DNA from 3 places in the Priestia sp. 40 genome. Region 3 is predicted to be linked to each of the others. Evidence: predicted binding sites of a transcription regulator. Region 3 holds the regulator's gene; each other region holds the start of a gene.
What was found. The regulator Rex, encoded in region 3, represses fermentation and respiration genes when NADH is low (regulators of the CRP and FNR family bind a similar motif). The targets are predictions, from matches to a motif close to TTGTGAAATATTTCACAA.
Positions count from the first base shown of each region.

Region 1: nirB (nitrite reductase large subunit NirB) is a predicted target of Rex. The motif match lies at 1,186-1,203, and genes of this name have one in related genera.
Region 2: ACO1DI_RS10475 (AtpZ/AtpI family protein) is a predicted target of Rex. The motif match lies at 1,320-1,337, and genes of this name have one in related genera.

Region 1 covers NZ_JBMPZA010000025.1:65,979-69,190, reverse strand. The annotation lists gene ACO1DI_RS25100 (SGNH/GDSL hydrolase family protein) at 72-818, shown strand; gene nirB (nitrite reductase large subunit NirB) at 1,430-3,212, shown strand, end outside.
Region 2 covers NZ_JBMPZA010000005.1:1,799,527-1,802,738, reverse strand. The annotation lists gene ACO1DI_RS10480 (S8 family serine peptidase) at 1-1,253, shown strand, start outside; gene ACO1DI_RS10475 (AtpZ/AtpI family protein) at 1,551-1,772, shown strand; gene ACO1DI_RS10470 (ATP synthase subunit I) at 1,779-2,150, shown strand; gene atpB (F0F1 ATP synthase subunit A) at 2,169-2,879, shown strand; gene atpE (F0F1 ATP synthase subunit C) at 2,970-3,182, shown strand.
Region 3 covers NZ_JBMPZA010000023.1:12,598-15,809, reverse strand. The annotation lists gene ACO1DI_RS23365 (ABC-F family ATP-binding cassette domain-containing protein) at 1-1,188, opposite strand, end outside; gene ACO1DI_RS23360 (redox-sensing transcriptional repressor Rex) at 1,647-2,285, shown strand; gene tatA (twin-arginine translocase TatA/TatE family subunit) at 2,339-2,524, shown strand; gene tatC (twin-arginine translocase subunit TatC) at 2,540-3,212, shown strand, end outside.

The sequences.
Region 1 (3,212 bases), on a different contig from region 3:
TTATTCTATTAAATGTAAGTTGGGTGGGCAGAATATAGTTTGTTTTTAAAAACGGGTAAAGGGGAGATTGAATGAAGGCGATGGTTGGGGTAAATGTGGCGGCGGCTATTTTGTGCGGGGCGGTGATGTATGCGGGGACGCAGCACTGGCAAGAGCAAACGGAAGCACAGGCAAGTGAAGTGAAGTCCGCTGTTGTACATAAAGAAAAACAGTTTTCCGATGTATCTGCTTATACAAAAAATCTTCCAGACTTTATCACAAAGCAAATTGAGTCATCTATCGCAAATAAAAAACCTCTGACTCTTGTAATTGCCACATCCGCAAAGGAAGCAGGGTGGCCACAGCAGTTAAAAAAAGAGCTAGCAGCTACATATGGAAGCGATGTATTTACGGTTAAAACCCTTTCATATGGTAACGGGACAACGGATGAGCTTTTATCCTCGCATATTGCCGATCAAATTGATCAACTTCAGCCAAACATTATTTTGTTTGAAGCACCTCTTAAAAATGATTATCAGCACCTTACGCTAGATGAGACGCTTGAAAATACAGACAAGCTGATTCATCAGCTCAAAGACTTGAAAAAAACCCTTATGATTCAGCCGTCACAGCCATATATTTCACAAACGGAGTCCTATGAAGAAGGGGTAGAAGCAATCAGGGGAGTCTCTGAAGCAAACTGGGTATATTATATGAATCACTCGCTCATTTGGCCGTTTCATTTAGGAGAGTATATAAATAAAGACAGCGGTAATTTAACGAAAAAAGGGAATGAGGTGTGGGGAGAGTATATTGTGAATTGGTTTACAGGAAAATAAAAGACAAGCCCTGTTTCAAAAGAAATAGGGCTTGTTCTTTTACAATTTTGCTAGATTGTGGCTTTTTCTCGTTTTATAGTAGTAGCTTTTTGTATCTCTACACTTATAAAGCTTAAAGCCAAAAAACTCTAAAGGGGTCCAAACCTTCTTGATGTTTACGAGTGGCATGCTAATTCTCCGTTCTGTTCTTAATAAAGGTTTTTTCTTATTCATTATAAAGAATAGGAGGGAGATAGTAAATACTATAAAGAACAGTTTATTTTTTTGATTCTTTATAAAGAACTTTTAAGATTTTTATTTTCTGCTTATCAACATTTAGGAGTGATTTTTATCATAGCTCAGGTTATTTCATTTTGTTACATTAACGTTGTGAAAAACATCACAAAATAAAATGAAAAGGATGATCCAAATTAAAAAGTAATTAGACCACTTATTTTTTTTTGCTTGCTGTTAAAGTAATGGAATCGCATACATATCGTAACTGTGTTAGGTAATCTAACACATAAGTTGAACGATTCAGAAAATTCATATATCTTAAATATATCTTTAAAGATGCATGAAAAATATATCTTTGAAACAAGCAGGTATAGACGCCAGGGGAGGAATGGAAGATGCAAAAAAAGAAACTCGTATTGATTGGAAATGGAATGGCTGGAGTTCGAGCGATTGAAGAAGTATTGAAGGTTTCAAGCGAAGCGTTTGAAATTACGATTTTCGGAAGCGAGCCGCATCCGAACTATAATCGTATTTTACTGTCAAAAGTGCTGCAAGGAGATACAAATGTTGAAGACATTACGCTAAACGATTGGAACTGGTATCAAGAAAACAATATTACATTATATACGGGCGAAACGGTTACGAGTATTGATTCAGTAAAAAAAGAAGTAGCGACAAACAGCGGCAGAGTAGAATCGTATGATGAGTTGATTTTAGCAACGGGCTCTCTTCCTTTTATTCTTCCGATTCCAGGGTCTGATAAAAAAGGAGTTACGGCTTTTCGAGATATAAAAGATACGGATGAAATGCTGCAGGCCTCTCAGCAGTATAAAAAAGCAGCGGTTATTGGAGGCGGACTGCTTGGATTAGAAGCGGCGCGCGGACTGTTAAATTTGGGAATGGACGTATCTGTAATTCATTTAGCTCCGTATTTAATGGAACGTCAGCTCGATCCAACAGCCGGCAAATTGCTTCAAAACGAATTAGAAAAACAAGGCATGAAGTTTTTGCTTGAAAAACAAACGGCGGAAATCGTCGGCTATGAGCGAGTTGAAGGATTATCTTTTAAAGACGGGACGTTTTTAGAAGCTGATTTAGTCGTAATGGCGGTTGGAATTAAGCCAAATGTCCAGCTTGCAAAAGAAGCGGGACTTGACGTAAACCGAGGAATTGTTGTGAATGACTATATGCAAACGGATATCCCAAACATCTACGCTGTCGGAGAATGTGCAGAGCATAGAGGAATGGTATACGGACTAGTGGCACCTTTGTATGAACAAGGAAAAGCATTAGCAAAAGCGATTTGCGGGGCAGAAAAAGTGCCTTATGAAGGATCGGTTTTATCCACGCAGCTAAAAGTATCAGGTGTTGAAGTGTTTTCGGCAGGAGACTTCACGGAAGATGAAGAGAAAAAAGCAATCAAAGTGTTCGATGAACAAGACGGTATTTATAAAAAACTTGTTCTGCGAGGCAATCAAATCGTAGGAGCCGTTCTTTTTGGAGACAGCAGCGACGGAAATCGACTGTTTTCAATGATTCAAAAGCAAGAAGATGTATCCGATGTCGCAAAAGTGTCGATTTTACAGCCACCTGGCGGTAACGCGGGTGAAAGCTTAGTAGCAAGCATGAGCGCCGATGATATTATTTGCGGCTGTAACGGCGTAACAAAAGGTACGATTGTGGAAGCTATCCAAAAACAAGGATGCTCATCGGTTGATGAAATCAAAGCTTGTACAAGTGCCTCTCGCTCCTGCGGAGGATGTAAACCGCTTGTAGCGGAAGTGCTTCAGCATACTCTTGGCGCTGACTTTGACGCAGCGGCTCAAAAAGAAGCGATTTGCGGCTGTACGACTCTTTCACGAGATGAAGTTGTCGAAGAAATCAAAGCAAAAGGTCTTTCGCATACGCGTGAAGTGATGAATGTACTCGGCTGGAACAATGAAGAAGGCTGTTCGAAATGTCGTCCAGCGCTAAACTATTATTTAGGTATGGTGAATCCAACCGGATACGTTGATGAACGCGAATCACGATTTGTGAATGAACGCATGCACGCAAATATTCAAAAAGACGGCACGTATTCTGTTGTTCCTCGCATGTACGGAGGCGTCACAAACGCAGAAGATTTACGAAAAATTGCAGATGTTGTTGATAAATATGAAATTCCGCTCGTAAAAGTGA
Region 2 (3,212 bases), on a different contig from region 3:
CGCCAGTAGAAGGGTCTCGTCCATGGACGTTTAATCAAACGCTGCGTGTAATAAATGAAGAATACTCCAAAGAGCAAAAGCATGCGTTGGGCAACGTCATTTTGCTAAAAGCAGAAGGCAATGCGGTTGAAAAAAAGATTAAACAAGCTGAACAGGCAGGAGCAAAAGCCGTTATTTTATATAGTCCGACTGAAAAAAGCATAATCGGTAAACTAAAAGATTCAGTAAATATTCCAGTGATATGGGTAAGTAAAAAAAGCGGTGATACCATTAACCAACACATTCAGTCTCAACAACCATACTTACGCACTGGCAAGCAAGTGGTGCAAGACTTACTCACATCTTTCAGTTCAAGAGGGCCTGTAACGACTACTTGGGGAATCAAGCCGGACGTTGTCGCACCTGGTTACTTCATTAATAGTACAGTTCCTGGAGGATATGAACGCATGCATGGCACGAGTATGGCTGCGCCCCATGTAGCTGGAGCGTGCGCCCTTATTTTACAAGCTCACCCGAACTGGTCTCCTGAACAAGTCAAAGCTTCATTGATGAACACAAGTAAAGTAATGGAGCAGCTAAACGGTCAAACGTATCGCGTATATGAACAAGGAGCCGGGAGAATTCAAATAGCAAAAGCTGTCACAGCAGACTCTTTGTTTTATCCATCTTCTTTATCTTTCGGTATTTTTACGCGCCCATCAAAGAAAGTCTTATCATTTAAAATTGATAACCAGTCTGGTAAAGCAAAAACGTATCGCTTAAACGTTCCAAAAAGGGATGAAGGAGTGAACTGGGATGTTCCATTACCCGTCACGGTGCAGCCCCATCAGACAAAAGAAATAGCTGTCACTTTATCGGTGCAGCCCCGTTTTAAAAATAAAGGTATATATGACGGATATTTGGAAATAAATGATTCACGTGAAACATTTTCGCTTCCTTATATGTACATGGTTAGCATTCCAGATTATCCTCGTGTCATGGGATTGCAAGTAGCAGCGGAAAAAGAGAAAAATACGTATAGCTATGAACTGTTTTTGCCTGAAGGAGCAGATCAGTTAGGCGTTGCTCTTTTTGATAAGCAGTCTTTACAGTTTGTGTCGTATTTAGATGTTGACGTTGATGTAGAAAGAGGCATGAGAAAACGAAAAATAACGATTGATGAATCGCTTGTACCAGGGGTGTACCAAATATTTGCATTTGTGAAAAAGCATAGACAAGAGCAGGTTGTACACAGTACAATAACGATTGAATGAACCTCTTTAAATGTTTTCATTTGAAGAGGTTTTATGTGTGGCAGAAATGTGAACAATAAGAAGAGATTGTGAAGTTTTTAGCTTAAACACATTGACATTAAATATACGCTATTGTATGCTTACAGGGAATATAAATGATAAGGTTTTCAACCTGTGAAAACCGTTGATATTTCTGCGTATTTTATTAGCTGTTTTTACCTTTTTTAGCAATTTTTTTTGCCTTTCTATCATATATTGAGCTATAAAAACGATAGAGAATTCGGAAAAAAGAAAATTTTGCAAAAGGGGTATGAGCTTATGAAAGATCGCAACCGTCATCCTTTGCAAGCGATGGCATTAGTGTCAATCATTCTATCACAGTTAGCAGGTTCAGTCTTAATTGGCTTATTCTCTGGAAGATGGGCTGATCAATGGCTTGACACCGAACCACTATTTTTGATTTTAGGCCTTCTTTCAGGGCTAGCAGCAGGTGTTTTTATGATGCTGCGGACAGTCCACCATTTTTTTTCAGGAGATTAATAATTCATGCAGGATTTGCAGCACGTTTTTCCAAGACTTCGTTCATACATATTGTATTTGTTAGCATTATACGTTCTCGGCTGGGGATTTACAAGTTATAAGGCTGTTTTTGCAGGTTTAATTTTAGGAACCGCCCTGAGTTTGTATAATTTGTGGAACTTAGTAAGAAAGTTTGAGCAGTTTGGACAGGCGTTGGATGAGGGGAAAAAGCCCCGTTCAATTGGTACTGTTGTAAGATTTGCAACAGCTGCTCTCGCAGTTGTGATTACCATCTCTTATCCAAAAACCTTTCATATTATTAGTGTAGTTGTGGGATTAATGACGTATTATGTTGTCATTATCATAGATTTAGTTGTTCAAAATATGCGTAGAAGATAGAAAGAGAGGTGAACACAGTTGGGTCATGAATCACCAACTATAGAGTTTCTAGGCCTTACTTTTAGTCAAAGTAACTTGCTTATGGTTACCGTAGCTTCTGTTATTGTATTCTTAATTGCAGTTTTATGTACTCGTACTCTTGCTATGAAGCCAAGCGGTGCACAAAACTTTATTGAATGGGTCTTAGATTTTGTTAAAGGACTCGTTAATAGCAATATGGATTGGAAAACAGGTGGCCGCTTTTTGACGCTAGGTGTAACTTTACTTATGTACATTTTTGTGTCAAATATGTTGGGTCTTCCATTTGCCATCGTGATTGACCATAACTTATGGTGGAAATCGCCAACCGCTGATCCAGCAATTACGCTGACGTTAGCCGTTATGGTAGTTGTACTATCACATTATTATGGTATTAAAATGCGAGGTTTCTCTGCATACACGAAAGATTACTTCAAGCCAATGGCATTTTTATTCCCGCTTAAGATTATCGAGGAGTTTGCCAATACGTTAACGCTTGGCCTTCGTCTTTACGGTAATATTTATGCTGGGGAAATTTTGTTAAGCTTGCTAGCTGGTTTAGCAACAACAGGCTTCCTAGGTACAATTGGAGCTGCTATTCCAATGCTTTTATGGCAAGGATTCAGTATTTTTGTAGGCGCAATTCAGGCCTTCATTTTCACAATGTTAACGATGGTTTATTTATCTCACAAAGTGAGTAGCGACCATTAATTTATAAAGCTTTGTTCAAGTAATACCCAATTTGGACAAAACAAAACTTAGTTAAACAAAATCATATATATTAAGGGAGGACTTTATAAAATGGGTTTAATAGCATCTGCAATTGCGATTGGTTTAGCGGCACTAGGTGCTGGTATTGGTAACGGTCTTATCGTTTCTAAGACGATTGAAGGCACAGCTCGCCAACCAGAAGCACGTGGTACATTAACTTCAATGATGTTCGTTGGGGTTGCCTTAGTTGAGGCGCTTCCAATTATCGCCGTAGTTATTGCATTCATGGTACAAGGTAAATAATAATGTGTTACATGTGGCGAAGATCATTCA
Region 3 (3,212 bases):
AACCATTACGTTTGAGCCAAAAGAAATGGTTCCAGTCTTGAAGCTTAGCTTATCCACAATACCTTTTAATAAAGTTGATTTCCCAACTCCATTAGGGCCAACCAACGCAAGGCTTTCACCTTTTTTAATTCGAAGGTTTGCCTCTTGCACGACATATTTGTTTTCATCATATCCGATAGACACGTTTTCGAGATTTAAGACTTCATTTCCGCTTTGACGCTCAATTTCAAACGAAAAACTAGCTGATTTTTCACCTTCATTAGGTCGGTTTATTAACTCCATTCGATCGAGCTGTTTACGTCTGCTTTGCGCACGTTTTGTAGTCGATGCGCGGGCGATGTTTCGCTGAATAAAATCATTCAGTTTTGCGACTTCATCTTGCTGCTTTTCGTACTGACGCAACTCTTTTTCATAGCGCTCTGCTTTTTGTACAAGGTATTTAGAGTAGTTACCCGTGTACTTCACCGTTGTTTTTTGTGTGACTTCATACACTTGATTTACGACTTTATCAAGGAAGTAACGATCGTGTGAAACAATTAAAATAGCTCCTTCATACCCTTGCAGAAACTGTTCAAGCCATGCTAAAGTTTCAATATCTAAGTGGTTGGTAGGCTCATCGAGAATAAGCAAGTCTGGCTTTGTTAAAAGCAGTTTTGCAAGAGCCAGGCGCGTTTTTTGCCCACCGCTCAAGGAGGAAATAGGGGTGCTATAGTCAAAGTTTGAAAAACGGAAACCGTGAAGAATAGATCGTGTATCCGCTTCATATTGATAGCCGCCTAAATCTTTGAACGTTACTTGAAGCTGATCGTACTCTTTGGTTAGTTTTTCGTATTGAACTGAATCATTAAAAATATCTGGATCGCCCATCTTCGTTTCAAGCGTACGTAATTCTTTTTCCATCTTCTTTAACGGAGCAAAGACAGTCATCATTTCTTCCCATATGGAGAGTGTTGACTCAAGAACTGTATCTTGTCCCATATAATCAATGGAAACACCTTTAGGTTTGATAATCTCTCCGCTGTCATAAGAAAGCTGCTCAGCAATAATTTTTAATAAAGTTGATTTACCAGCACCGTTTCGTCCCACTAGGGCAATGCGGTCTTTTGATTGTACTTCTAACTTTATATTCGATAAAATGGGTTCTGCCCCATAGTATTTTGTAATACCGTTCAATTGTAGAATAATCATTTTTTCACCTCTAGTAGTATATCCATAGTGTATTTTAACATATTTTCAACTACAAGTTCTTCCTACAAGCGTTTGTAATTTGTAGAGGGACAAGGACAAATGATGAAGCGAATGTTTTGATTCATGAAATAAAATGATTTTACCTGCACATTTTATACAGGATACTATGTTAAAATAAGAGATAAGTGCATCTCTGAACTTATATATGATGGATGTAGAAAACCCGTCATGACTAACAAACGAATCCTTTGAAGGGCTAATTACTTCGTTCTAGCTACCGACTTTAAGTAGTGCTGGATAGACAAAAGCCGTCGGGGTGTGAAGCGGAGTATATATAAAACAAGAGAAAAGAGAGAGAATTGGAAGCGCTACCTCAAAGCGGTTGATGCTTTGTGAAAGGTAATGCAATATGACTTGAAAATGTTAGTAATGACATACATGAACTGAGGGGGTACAACGTGAACACTGAACAATTAAAAATACCACAAGCAACGGCTAAACGATTGCCGCTTTATTATCGTTTTTTGAAAAACTTGCATGCTTCTGGTAAACAGCGTGTGTCGTCAGCGGAGTTAAGCGAGGCAGTGAAAGTGGATTCTGCTACTATTCGTCGGGACTTTTCTTACTTTGGAGCATTAGGAAAAAAGGGATACGGCTACAATGTGAATTATTTACTTACATTTTTCCGTAAAACGTTAGACCAAGATGAAGTAACGAAAGTAGCACTGATTGGCGTAGGGAATCTAGGAACGGCCTTTTTAAATTATAATTTTATTAAAAATAATAACACCAAAATTGAGTGCGCTTTTGATGTGATAGAAGATAAAGTCGGTACAAAAGTGGGCGACGTGCCGGTTTATCACCTTGACCAATTGGAAGATTATATGAGTGATGACATCTCAGTAGCGATTTTAACCGTTCCTGCCACTGTTGCTCAGCAAATTACCGATCGTTTAGTGAATTGCGGAATTAAAGGGATTCTAAACTTCACTCCTGCACGCTTAAACGTACCCGATGAGATTCGACTGCATCATATTGATCTTGCTGTAGAGTTACAGTCGCTTGTCTATTTTTTGAAAAATTATCCTGTTGAATAAGGTGGACTGTGTTACGATTTCCTTAAGTCTAAATTAATAAGGAGAGTGGGAATATGGGGATTGGAGCAGGCAGTTGGATTATTATTGCGATTGTAGCACTGCTTATTTTTGGACCGAAACGGTTACCGGAGCTAGGAAGATCAGTCGGGCAAACGCTTAGAGAGTTTAAGCATGCCGCTAGCGGGGCATCAGATGATCGTGAAAAAGATAAACAGCGTCAAGTAGATGACAAAGAGTAAAAGGGTGATCATAGTATGACCGAACAAGAAATGTCAATATATGATCATATAGGAGAACTGCGAAAACGCATTTTAATTGTTTTATTTTTCTTTGTCATTGCCACAGTTGCCGGCTTTTTTATAGCGGATAAGGTTATTGTCTATTTACAGCATGCTGATGAGGCAAAAAATTTAACGATGAATGCATTTAGGCTAACAGACCCAGTTAAGATTTATATGCAGTTTGCTGTTATTATCGGCTGTGTACTTGCAGCTCCTGTTGCACTGTATCAACTTTGGGCATTTATTAGTCCTGGTTTATATGAAAAAGAGCGTAAGGTAACGCTTGGATATATTCCTGTTTCCATTTTTCTCTTTATCGGCGGTGTCTCTTTTTCTTATTTTGTGTTGTTTCCATTTGTCGTTGATTTTATGACGCGCGTTTCCGATGAGCTGAATGTAAACCAAGTGATTGGCATCAATGAATACTTTTCTTTTTTAATGCAGCTCACACTGCCTTTTGGCCTGTTGTTTCAGCTTCCTGTCGTCGTCATGTTTTTGACGCGATTAGGAATTATAACGCCTATGTTTTTATCTCAAATTCGAAAGTATGCCTATTTCGTACTGCTAGTTATTGCCGCACTTATTACACCACCGGAATTGCTCTCGCACATGATGGTGACAGTGCCGCTCTTAATACTGTATGAAA